DNA from 4 places in the Bacillus mojavensis genome. Region 2 is predicted to be linked to each of the others. Evidence: riboswitches for the same ligand, from Rfam matches in the RefSeq annotation. Region 2 holds a riboswitch; each other region holds the start of a gene.
The links. A riboswitch is a leader RNA that binds a small molecule or an ion and turns the genes downstream of it on or off. The one in region 2 is predicted to bind thiamine pyrophosphate.
Positions count from the first base shown of each region.

Region 1: linked by a shared signal. The riboswitch ahead of thiT (energy-coupled thiamine transporter ThiT) and the one ahead of HC660_RS08365 (acetylornithine deacetylase) in region 2 are both predicted to bind thiamine pyrophosphate.
Region 3: linked by a shared signal. The riboswitch ahead of thiC (phosphomethylpyrimidine synthase ThiC) and the one ahead of HC660_RS08365 (acetylornithine deacetylase) in region 2 are both predicted to bind thiamine pyrophosphate.
Region 4: linked by a shared signal. The riboswitch ahead of tenA (thiaminase II) and the one ahead of HC660_RS08365 (acetylornithine deacetylase) in region 2 are both predicted to bind thiamine pyrophosphate.

Region 1 covers NZ_CP051464.1:2,963,671-2,966,933, forward strand. Annotated here, with positions in the region: rRNA gene HC660_RS15585 (16S ribosomal RNA) at 1-864, opposite strand, end outside; TPP riboswitch at 1,274-1,375, shown strand; gene thiT (energy-coupled thiamine transporter ThiT) at 1,475-2,053, shown strand; gene HC660_RS15595 (GNAT family N-acetyltransferase) at 2,094-2,618, opposite strand; gene floT (flotillin lipid rafts scaffold protein FloT) at 2,645-3,263, opposite strand, start outside.
Region 2 covers NZ_CP051464.1:1,610,210-1,613,472, forward strand. Annotated here, with positions in the region: gene sigG (RNA polymerase sporulation sigma factor SigG) at 1-281, shown strand, start outside; gene HC660_RS08360 (ABC transporter ATP-binding protein) at 437-1,231, shown strand; TPP riboswitch at 1,240-1,342, shown strand; gene HC660_RS08365 (acetylornithine deacetylase) at 1,432-2,712, shown strand; gene HC660_RS08370 (YlmC/YmxH family sporulation protein) at 2,796-3,041, shown strand; gene pgeF (peptidoglycan editing factor PgeF) at 3,199-3,263, shown strand, end outside.
Region 3 covers NZ_CP051464.1:955,067-958,329, reverse strand. Annotated here, with positions in the region: gene thiC (phosphomethylpyrimidine synthase ThiC) at 1-1,761, opposite strand, end outside; TPP riboswitch at 1,894-2,001, opposite strand; gene HC660_RS04920 (Type 1 glutamine amidotransferase-like domain-containing protein) at 2,070-2,762, opposite strand; gene HC660_RS04915 (spore coat protein) at 2,864-3,088, shown strand; gene HC660_RS04910 (spore coat protein) at 3,085-3,263, shown strand, end outside.
Region 4 covers NZ_CP051464.1:1,244,609-1,247,871, forward strand. Annotated here, with positions in the region: gene HC660_RS06395 (monovalent cation:proton antiporter family protein) at 1-1,330, shown strand, start outside; TPP riboswitch at 1,393-1,501, shown strand; gene tenA (thiaminase II) at 1,582-2,289, shown strand; gene tenI (thiazole tautomerase TenI) at 2,267-2,884, shown strand; gene thiO (glycine oxidase ThiO) at 2,868-3,263, shown strand, end outside.

The DNA.
Region 1 (3,263 bases), 1.4 Mb from region 2:
GCACTAAGGGGCGGAAACCCCCTAACACTTAGCACTCATCGTTTACGGCGTGGACTACCAGGGTATCTAATCCTGTTCGCTCCCCACGCTTTCGCTCCTCAGCGTCAGTTACAGACCAGAGAGTCGCCTTCGCCACTGGTGTTCCTCCACATCTCTACGCATTTCACCGCTACACGTGGAATTCCACTCTCCTCTTCTGCACTCAAGTTCCCCAGTTTCCAATGACCCTCCCCGGTTGAGCCGGGGGCTTTCACATCAGACTTAAGGAACCGCCTGCGAGCCCTTTACGCCCAATAATTCCGGACAACGCTTGCCACCTACGTATTACCGCGGCTGCTGGCACGTAGTTAGCCGTGGCTTTCTGGTTAGGTACCGTCAAGGTACCGCCCTATTTGAACGGTACTTGTTCTTCCCTAACAACAGAGCTTTACGATCCGAAAACCTTCATCACTCACGCGGCGTTGCTCCGTCAGACTTTCGTCCATTGCGGAAGATTCCCTACTGCTGCCTCCCGTAGGAGTCTGGGCCGTGTCTCAGTCCCAGTGTGGCCGATCACCCTCTCAGGTCGGCTACGCATCGTTGCCTTGGTGAGCCGTTACCTCACCAACTAGCTAATGCGCCGCGGGTCCATCTGTAAGTGGTAGCCGAAGCCACCTTTTATGTTTGAACCATGCGGTTCAAACAAGCATCCGGTATTAGCCCCGGTTTCCCGGAGTTATCCCAGTCTTACAGGCAGGTTACCCACGTGTTACTCACCCGTCCGCCGCTAACATCAGGGAGCAAGCTCCCATCTGTTCGCTCGACTTGCATGTATTAGGCACGCCGCCAGCGTTCGTCCTGAGCCAGGATCAAACTCTCCGATAAAGTAGTTTGACTGACTACGCACATCGTTGTGCGATTTATTTAAAACTTGAATTAACAGGTACGTTTTGTCTTGTTTAGTTTTCAAAGATCATCACCACTCTCGATGAAGCAGCTTTATTAATATAACATTCAGCTCTCTGATTGTCAACAACTTTTTTTCAAAGTGTTTTGAGGCTTCTTGTTTTGTCTGCTGTTCATCAGCGACGTTTAATAATATAACACCTATAATTATTTATTGCAATAGTTTTTTTAAAAAAATCTATAAAATAATAAAACTGTAATCTTTTTTAATTCTATCTAACTTGTAATGCTTTTTAAAACATATATCTATTAATGAATATTTGCCACAGGCAATATCATCTTGTTGTTTTAACCTTTTTCTTGTATAGTAGAAACGAACTAAATATCCGATAACCACAAGGGGAGCATAAAAGCTGAGAGTGAGCGGTTCCGTTCTGACCCTTTGAACCTGTTAGTTAACGCTGGCGTAGGGATGTGGCAAAGTCAAATGAATTGCAGATTGTAAAGCAGTGCGTGGAACTTTCCTATCCTTCCGCGTGCTGCTTTTTTGTTGTCCTTTTGGATTGTCTATCAATGGAAGGGGATTTTTATGGCTCAACCAAGACAACTGGTTCGTCTTATTGAAATTGCAATCATGACTGCTGCTGCTGTCATTTTAGACATCGTTTCCGGAATGTTCCTCCGTATGCCTCAAGGAGGATCGGTATCCATCATGATGATTCCGATTTTTTTGATTTCATTTCGCTGGGGAGTTAAAGCAGGTCTTACCACCGGTCTATTGACAGGTCTTGTTCAAATTGCGATTGGAAATCTATTTCTTCAGCACCCTGTTCAGCTATTGCTTGATTACATTGCAGCGTTCGCCGCTGTTGGAATAAGCGGCTTTTTCGCTTCCGCTGTCCGCAAATCAGCTTTATCAAAAGCAAAAGGAAAATTGATTGTATCAGTGATTTGCGCAGTTTTTATCGGCAGTTTTCTGCGTTATGCTGCACATGTGATTTCAGGGGCGGTATTTTTCGGCAGCTTTGCACCAAAAGGAACGCCGGTATGGATTTACTCATTAACTTATAATGCTACTTATATGGTTCCATCATTCATCATCTGTGCGATTGTCCTTTGTTTATTGTTCATGACAGCTCCGCGCTTGCTGAAAACTGAAAAAGCTTAATCTAACAACCCCCAGCGGCCGTTCCGCTGGGGGTTGTTTTCTATCTTCTGTTAAGCAGATTTTTTAATGAAGCAAGATCCGGCCAAGCGAATCCTATTTCTTTCAAACTTTCTCCTGCGATTTCAAACCTATCCTGGGCTGCTCTTTCAGGTGAAAACGACTGATAAAATGTAATCGAAGGATTCTCTTCTACGACCCAAACAAACATGCTCGTAAAGCCATGATCAAGCAAAAAATCTGCTCCCTTTGTCAAAAGTGCTCTGCCTGCACCTTGCCGCTGTTTTTCTTCTAAAAGGTAAATGGCATATAACTCACCGTCATAGCCTTTCTGCTCTGTACGAATAGGACCAAAAGATGCAAAGCCGAATACTGAACCTTTATCATCTTCTGCCACAAAAACCCCCTTTAATGAACGGGTTTTCCATTTGGCTTCAAAATCGTTGTAGTTTAAACCATTTAAGTATTCAGCCGAGACAATGCCGCTGTATGTTGTCATCCAGCTGTCAACGTGCACTTTTGCGATGGCCTTTATATCATCTATTCGTGCTTCTCTTATAGTCACCATTCATTCTCTATTCCTTTCCGCAATGGTTATTCAGATTTTTGAACAGGTTTTGTTTCTTTTAATTCATTTGTCAGTTCGTTGATGCTCTGTTTGATGTTGCCTTTTCCTGAAAAGTTCTCAATCATTTCCTTTACGTCGATTCCCGAAGACGCTTTTAAGCTTTCTTGTAAGCTGGACATTAAGTTTGTCGCATAGCTTGTGACTTTGTTGGCGCCGCTTGAATCACCGCTGCCTCCTGTATCAACGACGGTGATCTTATCAATATTTGAAAGCGGTGCTGATACCTGTTTCGCGTATTCCGGAAGCATTTTGACAATCATATCGAAAATTGCAGCCTGACCGTACTGCTCAAAGGCAGCAGCAATTTTTTCTTTCGCTTCCGCTTCAGCAAGACCTTTTAAGCGAATAACCTCGGCCTCTGTCTCACCTTTTGCTTTTTCCGCTTCTGCTTTTGCAAGACCGTCAATTCTGACCCTTTCAGCTTCAGCCTTCGCCATCGCTTCTATGCTGTATTTCTTGGCATCGGCTTGGGCTAGCTGTTTGGCTTTTTCAGCAGCGGCAGATTGCTCAACTGAATAGCGGTCTGCATCCGCTTTTTTCTTTACTTCAGAATCATACTGGCGTTCACGGCGAAGTATTTCTTTT
Region 2 (3,263 bases):
TATCTCTTTTTGAACCGATCTACAATGACGGCGGAGATCCGATTTATGTCATGGATCAAATCAGTGATGAACGCAACAAAGATACACAATGGATTGAAGAGCTGGCTTTGAAAGAGGGCATGAGAAGGCTGAACGAGAGGGAAAAAATGATTTTAAGAAAACGGTTCTTCCAAGGAAAAACGCAAATGGAAGTAGCCGAAGAAATCGGGATTTCTCAAGCACAGGTGTCCAGACTGGAAAAGGCAGCAATCAAACAAATGAATAAGAATATTCATCAATAGCATGGACGCGGAAAGCCTTTAAAACAGAAATTGTTTTAAAGGCTTTTCTATTTAGAACGAGCGGTTTACGTTTTCGAAAAAGTAAGGTATCCTAGTCCGTACAAAGTTTTGTGAAAATTAAAACAATTCTTTGATTTGGAAAGAGGAGGACCACAATGATTTTGCAGCTTGACAATGTCTCACTAAGACGGAATGGAAAATGGATACTAAAGGATATTCATTGGAAAGTAGAAGAAAAGGAGAACTGGGTGCTTTACGGATTAAACGGAGCAGGGAAGACCGCGCTGTTAAATATGCTATGCTCTTACTATTTTCCGACAACAGGCGAGATGCAGGTGCTTGGTCATGTATTCGGAAAAACGGAGCTGGGAGATAAACTCAGGCGAAAAATCGGCCTTGTCTCAGCGGGTCTTCAGCAAAAATTGTATCCGGCAGATTCAGCTTTTGAAATTGCTCTGAGCGGGGCATATGCTTCAATTGGCTTGTATGAAACTCCAAGTGCGGATATCAGAGAAAAAGCGATTGCCCTGCTCGAGGACTTAGGAGCCATCGATTATGCTGACCGCCGCTATGAAACTCTTTCTCAAGGAGAGAAACAAAGAGCTTTAATTGCAAGAGCGCTAATGGCTGATCCGGAGCTGCTTATACTGGACGAACCAGTTACAGGACTTGATTTTATTGCCCGGGAAAAACTGTTAGATACGATTACACATATTGCAAGCAGGGAAAATGCGCCGTCTATTCTTTATGTTACGCATCATGCGGAAGAAATTTTGCCGATTTTTGATAAAGCCCTCTTGTTAAAAAAGGGAGAAGTCTTTAGATCAGGACAAATGAAAGACATGCTGACAGACGAATCACTTTCTTCTTTTTTTGATACGCCGATCCGTGTATTATGGAATCAGGATCGTCCGTTTTTAACAAGAGCTGAGACGGTAACAAATGCATAACGACATACGATTCATCCTAGGGGTGCTTTAGAAGCTGAGAGAGACGCTTGTCTCAACCCTTATTGACCTGATCTGGATCATACCAGCGGAGGGAAGCGGTGAAAAAGCGGAGAATGCAGCAGCTTGCACTCTGCTTTCTTTATTAAGCCGTTTCATGAATATGAAACGGCTTTTTTCTATTAAAAATAGGAGCGGATAACATGATTGATCAAGTAGAATCTTTACTAAAAAAAGCGGAAGAACAAAAGGACGAGCTCATTGGGCTTGCGAAAACGCTGATTTCTTTTAAAACACCGGCGCCGCCTGCGAGAAATACAGACAGCATCCAAACATGGATTGCGCAGTTTTTGCGTGAACGGGGATTTTTCATCGACAAATGGGACGTTTATCCTGGAGATCCCAATGTTGTGGGTGTTTTAAAGGGAACAAATACAGCAGCCTATCAAAGTTTAATCATCAATGGGCATGTCGATGTGGCAGAGGTAAGAGAGGACGAGGAATGGGTGCATGAGCCGTTTTGTCCTATTGAGAAAAACGGTTTCTTAATCGGCCGGGGCGCCTCAGATATGAAAGGCGGAATGGCCTGTGTGCTGTTTGCTGTAAAGCTGATTCGTGAAGCAGGCATTGAGCTCCCGGGCGATTTGATTCTGCAATCGGTCATCGGGGAGGAGGTCGGAGAGGCCGGCACGCTTGAATGCTGCAAAAAGGGCTATCACGCAGACTTTGCAGTTGTGGCGGATACGAGCGATATGCATATTCAAGGTCAAGGCGGAGTGATTACAGGCTGGATCGAAATCAAAAGCAGTCAAACGTTTCACGATGGAACAAGACGCAATATGATCCACGCTGGCGGAGGAACATTCGGGGCGAGCGCGATCGAAAAAATGGCAAAAATCATTTCTGGACTCGGTGAGCTTGAGCGCCATTGGGCCATTATGAAACGTTATCCCGGCTTTGCACCCGGTACAAACACAATTAATCCCGCTGTTATAGAAGGAGGCAGACATGCGGCCTTTATAGCGGATGAGTGCCGGCTGTGGATCACAGTCCATTTTTACCCGAATGAAACGCATGAACAAGTGGCAGCGGAAATAGAAGATTACATCAACCGGCTGAGTGATAGTGATATTTGGCTGAGGGAAAACCGTCCTGTCTTTAAATGGGGAGGCTCTTCAATGATTGAGGATAGAGGAGAAATTTTTCCGGCCTTGGAAGTTGATCCGGCTCATCCTGGCGTTTTAGCCCTTACAGCGTCACACGAGGAAATCAAACGCGAACGCCCGGTCGTTGACGTCTCTCAGACCGTAACCGATGGCGGATGGCTTTATAATGCCGGTATCCCAAGCGTGATCTACGGACCTGGCAATTTATATAATGCTCATTCCGTTAATGAGGAGGTATCGATTGAGCAGCTCGTAGATTATACGAAAATCATGCTCACATTCATCCTTAGATGGTGCAGCCGTAAAAAAGAACAATGATCATGAAAATTTCTCCTTGCTGACAAGGTTCAGCCCGCCCGTTCATATACTAGAAAAAAGGACCAAAAAAAGGACGTGATGGGATGATCAGCATTTCAGAATTTCAGGTGAAAGACGTCGTCAATGTCTCTAACGGAAAAAAATTGGGGAGCATCGGAGATATTGATATCAATGTCACTACAGGAAAAATTCAGGCGATTATACTAGGGGGAAATGGAAAAGTTCTCGGTTTTTTTGGAAAGGAAGAGGAAATGGTCATTCCTTGGCGAAATATAGTTAAAATCGGTGAAGATGTCATTTTAGTCCGATTAAGTGAATCCCATGCTTAGCTTTTTTGCCGCTGATTGTCAAATGCCGGAAGTCTGAACTCTTCCGGCACATTTCATTTATGAAATATGCAAATCGGCGCTAAACGAATGCAGAAAGATGTGGTAAAATAAGTGGGAAATTACGCCTTATAAATGTTTGTCGAAAGGTTGGATCATCATGAATACATATCACCCATTCAGTCTCACCACCCCCTCGACACTCATGATACAAGACTGGAAACA
Region 3 (3,263 bases), 660 kb from region 2:
TTTGCTGCCTTGTTTTACAAATTCCTCAGCTTTTTCTTTCATACCCTCTTGAATGGCATCCCACTCATTGAGCTCTTTGTCTTTGGCATAATCACGGATATCCTGAGAAATTCTCATGCTGCAAAATTTCGGCCCGCACATCGAACAGAAATGAGCCGTTTTCGCCCCTTCGGCAGGCAGTGTCTCATCATGATATTCAAGTGCTCTTTCCGGATCAAGCGACAGGTTAAATTGGTCGCGCCAGCGGAATTCAAAGCGGGCTTTTGATAAAGCGTCATCTCGTATTTGCGCTCCCGGATGCCCTTTTGCAAGATCAGCCGCATGCGCCGCAATTTTGTATGTAATAACCCCTTCCCGCACATCTTCACGGTTTGGCAGCCCTAGATGCTCCTTCGGCGTCACATAACAAAGCATGGCCGTTCCATACCAGCCGATCATCGCCGCTCCGATCGCTGATGTAATGTGGTCATAGCCCGGTGCAATATCCGTCGTCAGCGGCCCTAGCGTGTAAAAAGGCGCTTCTTTACAGATTTCCATTTGTTTATCGACGTTCTCCTTAATTTTATGCATCGGCACATGACCAGGCCCCTCAATCATCACCTGAACATCATGCTTCCAGGCAATTTGCGTGAGTTCTCCGAGCGTCTCTAATTCAGCAAACTGCGCTTCGTCATTTGCATCGGCAATTGACCCTGGGCGAAGCCCGTCTCCAAGAGAAAAGGCAATATCATACGTTTTCATAATTTCACAGATTTCTTCAAAATGAGTATATAGAAAGCTTTCCTGATGATGAGCCAGACACCACTGTGCCATAATCGCTCCTCCGCGTGACACAATTCCCGTTGTCCGTTTGGCGGTTAGCGGTACATATCGCAGCAAAACACCCGCATGAATCGTGAAATAATCCACACCCTGTTCAGCCTGCTCAATCAGCGTGTCACGGTAGATTTCCCACGTTAAATCCTCCGCTACACCGTTTACTTTTTCAAGCGCCTGATAGATCGGCACGGTGCCAACCGGAACCGGGCAATTTCTGATAATCCATTCACGCGTCGTATGAATGTCTTTCCCCGTGGAAAGATCCATCATCGTATCTGCTCCCCAGCGAATCGCCCACGTCATTTTTTCCACTTCTTCTTCAATCGAAGACGTAACCGCTGAATTTCCGATATTCGCGTTAATTTTCACATGAAAATTCCGGCCGATAATCATTGGTTCACTTTCTGGATGATTAATATTTGCTGGAATAATCGCCCTGCCGCTGGCTACCTCATCTCTCACAAATTCGGGAGACACATGCTCACGAATTGCGATAAACTCCATCTCAGGTGTAATGATTCCTTTTTTGGCATAATGCATTTGAGTGACATTTTGGCCCGCTTTCGCCCGCAGCGGTTTCCGCTTTAACCCGGGATAGCTTACATTAGGGTTAGCCTTTTTATAGCCGTTGTCTTCTGGCTTCACAGCACGTCCATCGTATTCCTCAACATCGCCGCGCCCAGTGATCCACCTGTGGCGGAGCGGTTTTAAACCTTCTTGAATATTAATCTTCACATCGGGGTCCGTATACGGTCCGCTTGTATCATAGACACGAACCGGTGCGTTTTCCTCTTCGCCAAATGATCCTGTCGTCGGACTAAGTTCAATTTCTCTCATCGGCACTTGAATATCCGGCGATGCACCCTCTACATATACTTTTTTACTCCCCGAAAAACTCGACATAATGGAAATGTTGGCTTGCTGCACTGAATGATTTTGCATTACTTATCCTTCCCCTCTCTTTGTTTGAAAGGACAAAATCAAGCCCATAACCAGCACAAAAAACCGGATTCAGTTGAATGAACCCGGTTACAGTCAGAAAGAAACATATTATTGCAGTATACGGCAACAATAAAAACAATTCCTCTACTTCCCCACGCTGGTACGAACCAGATCAGGTCCAAAGGGTTAAGAAGCATATCTTCTCTCTCAGCCCGCCAGCGGGCACCCCTAGTAACTATTAATTTCCCACTCATCTTATCATAAAAACAAACTGAAAAAAAGAGGAATGTATAAAATATTCAGCATATTCAAGACAAATATGTAATTGGCAATGCTGTTTCAGAGACACCATTTTCATGAAGCAACACCTCATACGCATTTGCATGAAATCTTGAACTTACAGCCTGAAAAAACTGATCATCAATAAAGTGAAGAGCTGCTCCATCATCCGCCGCATAACCGTTGCTCAACGCTTTCTCTAATATCAGGCGATGATATGAAGGTCTCCGATCCTTCTCCCCATCATAATGAGGACAAAAACTGCCTTGCAAAAAACCTAAGCTTTTCAAGCCGGTCAGCTGTCCGGCAGAATCCGTCACTCCTTCTTCAAACCAGCAGATCGCACCGGCACTTAGTCCCGCCAAAATAGTGCCGTTCTCCCAAGCTTCTCTTAATATATGATCCAGTCCCCACTCCTTCCACAGCACCAGTAAATTTCTTGTATTACCTCCGCCGACATAAATCACATCTTTCTCCAAGATAAAGGAGGCTAAATCTGTTGTCGGCGGCTTAAACAAAGACAAATGAGACGGGTCACAATCAAGCTGTTGAAAAGCATGATAAAACCGCTGGACATAATTCTCTGCATCCCCGCTTGCCGTTGGCAGAAAACAAATGCGAGGTGAGGGCTGCTTTGACTGATTAATGATAAATTGATCAAGAACCAGATGATCTGGTTCCATTGAAAAACCACCGCCGCCCATCGCAATAATTTGTTTCATCATCCGACTCTCCCAAGAAAATATTTTATCCATTATAGCACTTTCGCATAAAAGCATGAGACAAGGCAAAAATACCTTTGAACCAGGAGGTGACCGAAAAAATGGAACAAGACCGTTTGGCAAACCACGAAACAGTTGATTTACACGAAATCCTCAACTTCAAAACCGTATGTTTACTTAAATCAAAAATGATGCAGGGGCTGGTGTTCGATCAGGAACTGAGAGCCCTTATGGAGAAGGATGTACAGCAGTCTGTACGGGACGTAACTGAACTTCAGAGCAACTATCAAAAGGCTCCGACAATAACAGGAGGTGACGATCATTGAACGATTTCTTAGACCCGAAAAACGCAAAAGGCATGCCTGACCTTGCTGATTCGGCACTCGCCCTTGATTTCTTAATTTCCGTAAAAACCGGTATCAAAAATTATGCTGTCGCCATCACGGAAACCGCAAGCCCAGAACTCAGAACAGCATTGCGCAATCAATTGGACGCCGCCAT
Region 4 (3,263 bases), 370 kb from region 2:
CTTGGTCACTATGATTCTTCTTGCTGTATTTTCTTCTTTGTACGGGGAGGACAGCGGAAACATGTGGCTCTTAATGATCTTGTTTGCAGCGGGAGTAGTGCTCTACTTCTTCGGCCGGATCTTTAAACACCGTTCTTTTGTTCAGTCCATGTCTAAAGGGACGATCCAGATTGGCACCCGTGCTATTTTCACTTTAATTATCGTACTGGTGGCTCTGTCTGAATCACTGGGGGCAGAAAATATACTCGGCGCTTTCTTAGCGGGCGTGCTTGTTTCCCTGCTCTCGCCGAACAAGGAATTGGTTCAGCAGCTCGATTCCTTCGGCTATGGGTTCTTAATACCGATTTTCTTTGTGATGGTCGGCGTAAAATTGGATATTTGGACACTTTTTCAGGACCCGAAAATTTTAGTGATGATTCCGCTGCTGCTTATGGCACTGTTAGTAAGCAAGATTCTTCCTATCCTGTACTTGAAGAAATGGTATGATAACCGCACAATATTGGCGTCTGGTTTCCTGCTGACATCAACGCTTTCTCTTGTGATTGCCGCTGCGACAATCGGCCAGCAGCTTCATGTCATCAGTGCGAATATGTCAGGAGCGCTTACGCTGGTGGCGGTTATTGCAAGCATTTTTACGCCGGTCGGATTTAAAAAGCTGTACAAAAAACAGGAGCAGCCGGAGGAGAAAAAGAAGATCACATTTATCGGCGCTAATCAAATGACACTGCCTGTTACACTTGAATTGCCTGAGAGTGAGTATGAAGTGCGTGTCGTGCACGTTTATCAAGAAAACGCTGAGGAAAAGCTGTCAGACTCAGTATTTTCCGTTGAAACGCTTCCTGATTATGAGCATCAAACCCTTGAATCACTCGGTATATTTGATACAGATATCCTTGTAGTGGCGACAGGGGATGAAGACATGAATACGGACATCGCATTATACGCCAAAGAAAAGGGGACAGAAAGAGTCATCGCCAGCACCGGATCACCGAAGAACGAAGCGAAATTGAAGGAGCAGGGCATCGGCATCTTTTCCATCTTGCTGTCGACCAAAACACTGCTTCGCGCGCTGATAGAAGCGCCTGGCGTCATGAAACTGCTCACAAACCAGGAATCTTCGCTGTATCAAATTAATATGGAGAACAGCAAATACGACGGCGTGATTCTCCGTGAATTCCCTTTAACAGGCGATGTGATTTTTGTCAGGATTTTCAGAGGTGTGGACAGCATCGTTCCTCACGGCGATACAAGGCTGAAAATCGGAGACCGCTTAATTGTCACCGGATCACGCGGGTACGTAACGGATCTTAAGAAAACATTGGAAGGATAATATCTTGACCAAATAAGGATTCGTGTTAATATAGAGGTGCAGAACAATTCAATATGTATTCGTAAAACCACTAGGGGTGTCCTTTATAAGGGCTGAGATAAAAGTGTGACTTTTAGACCCTCATAACTTGAACAGGTTCAGACCTGCGTAGGGAAGTGGAGCGGTATTTGTGTTATATAACTATGCCAATTCCAAACCACTTTTCCTTGCGGGAAAGTGGTTTTTTTATTATCAGACAGGGGGAATGACGTGTGAAGTTTTCAGAAGAATGCCGCAGTGCAGCCGCAGAATGGTGGGAAGGCAGCTTTGTCCATCCATTTGTTCAGGGGATCGGTGACGGAACTCTTCCGATTGACCGTTTTAAATACTACGTGCTTCAGGATTCTTATTATTTAACGCATTTTGCGAAGGTGCAATCGTTCGGCGCCGCTTATGCGAAGGACCTTTACACAACGGGACGCATGGCCAGCCATGCTCAAGGTACATATGAAGCGGAAATGGCGCTTCATCGCGAGTTTACAGATCTTTTGGAAATTAGTGAGGAAGAACAGAAGGCATTTAAGCCATCTCCTACCGCTTACTCTTATACATCTCATATGTACCGTTCGGTCTTGAGCGGGAATTTTGCAGAAATCTTGGCAGCTCTTCTCCCGTGCTATTGGCTTTATTATGAGGTTGGTGAGAAATTGCTGACATGTGATCCGGGGCATCCGATCTATCAGAAGTGGATTGGTACCTACGGTGGTGACTGGTTCAGACAGCAGGTGGAAGAACAAATTAACCGTTTGGATGAGTTGGCGGAAAACAGCACCGAGGAAGTGCGTGCCAAGATGAAAGAGAATTTTGTTATTTCCAGCTATTATGAATATCAGTTCTGGGGAATGGCTTATCGAAAAGAAGGCTGGTCAGACAGCAGCGTAAAAGAGGTGGAAGGACTTGGAGCTGCACGCCATAACTGATGACCGCAAGCCGGTTGAAGATCTAGTGAGATCCATTATAGCCATTCAGGATGAGGTTGATTACATCCATATTCGCGAACGGTCTAAATCGGCGGCTGACATTTTGAAACTGCTGGAGCTTATTTCTGAAGGCGGTGTTGATAAGCAAAAGCTGGTGATGAATGGCCGGGTTGATATTGCACTTTTTTCAAATATTCATCGTGTTCAGCTGCCGAGCTGCAGCTTTTCGCCGAAACAAGTAAGAGCCAGATTTCCTCACCTGCACATTGGGCGATCAGTGCATTCACTGGAGGAAGCGCTTCAGGCAGAAAAGGATGATGCTGATTATGTTTTGTTCGGCCATGTGTTTGAAACGGATTGCAAACAAGGCCTTAAGGGCAGAGGCGTGTCTTTGCTTTCAGAAATCAAACAGAGGATCTCGATTCCGGTTATTTCAATTGGAGGGATGACACCTGCCAAATTAAGAGAAATGAAGCAAGCAGGTTCAGACGGTATTGCTGTCATGTCCGGAATTTTTTCTTCCGATGATCCTTTGGAAGCTGCCAGACGATATTCCCGCAAGCTAAAGGAGATTCAGTATGAAAAGGCATTATGATGCAGTTGTCATTGGAGGCGGAATTATTGGTTCCGCGATCGCTTATCAGTTGGCAAAAGAAAAGAAAAACACCGCATTGCTTGAAAGCGGAACAATAGGCGGCAGAACAACAAGCGCCGCGGCAGGGATGCTTGGCGCCCATGCCGAGTGCGAGGAACGGGATGCGTTTTTTGATTTCGCCATGCACAGTCAGCGTATGTACCGAGGTCTTGGAGAGGAGCTATTTGCATTATCCGGTATCGATATTAGAAGGCATGATGGCGGTATGTTTAAGCTTGCATTCTCCGAAGAAGACGTGTCACGCCTCAGACGGATGGACGATTTGGATTCTGTCAGCTGGCATACAAAAGAAGAAGTGCTGGAAAAAGAGCCGTATACG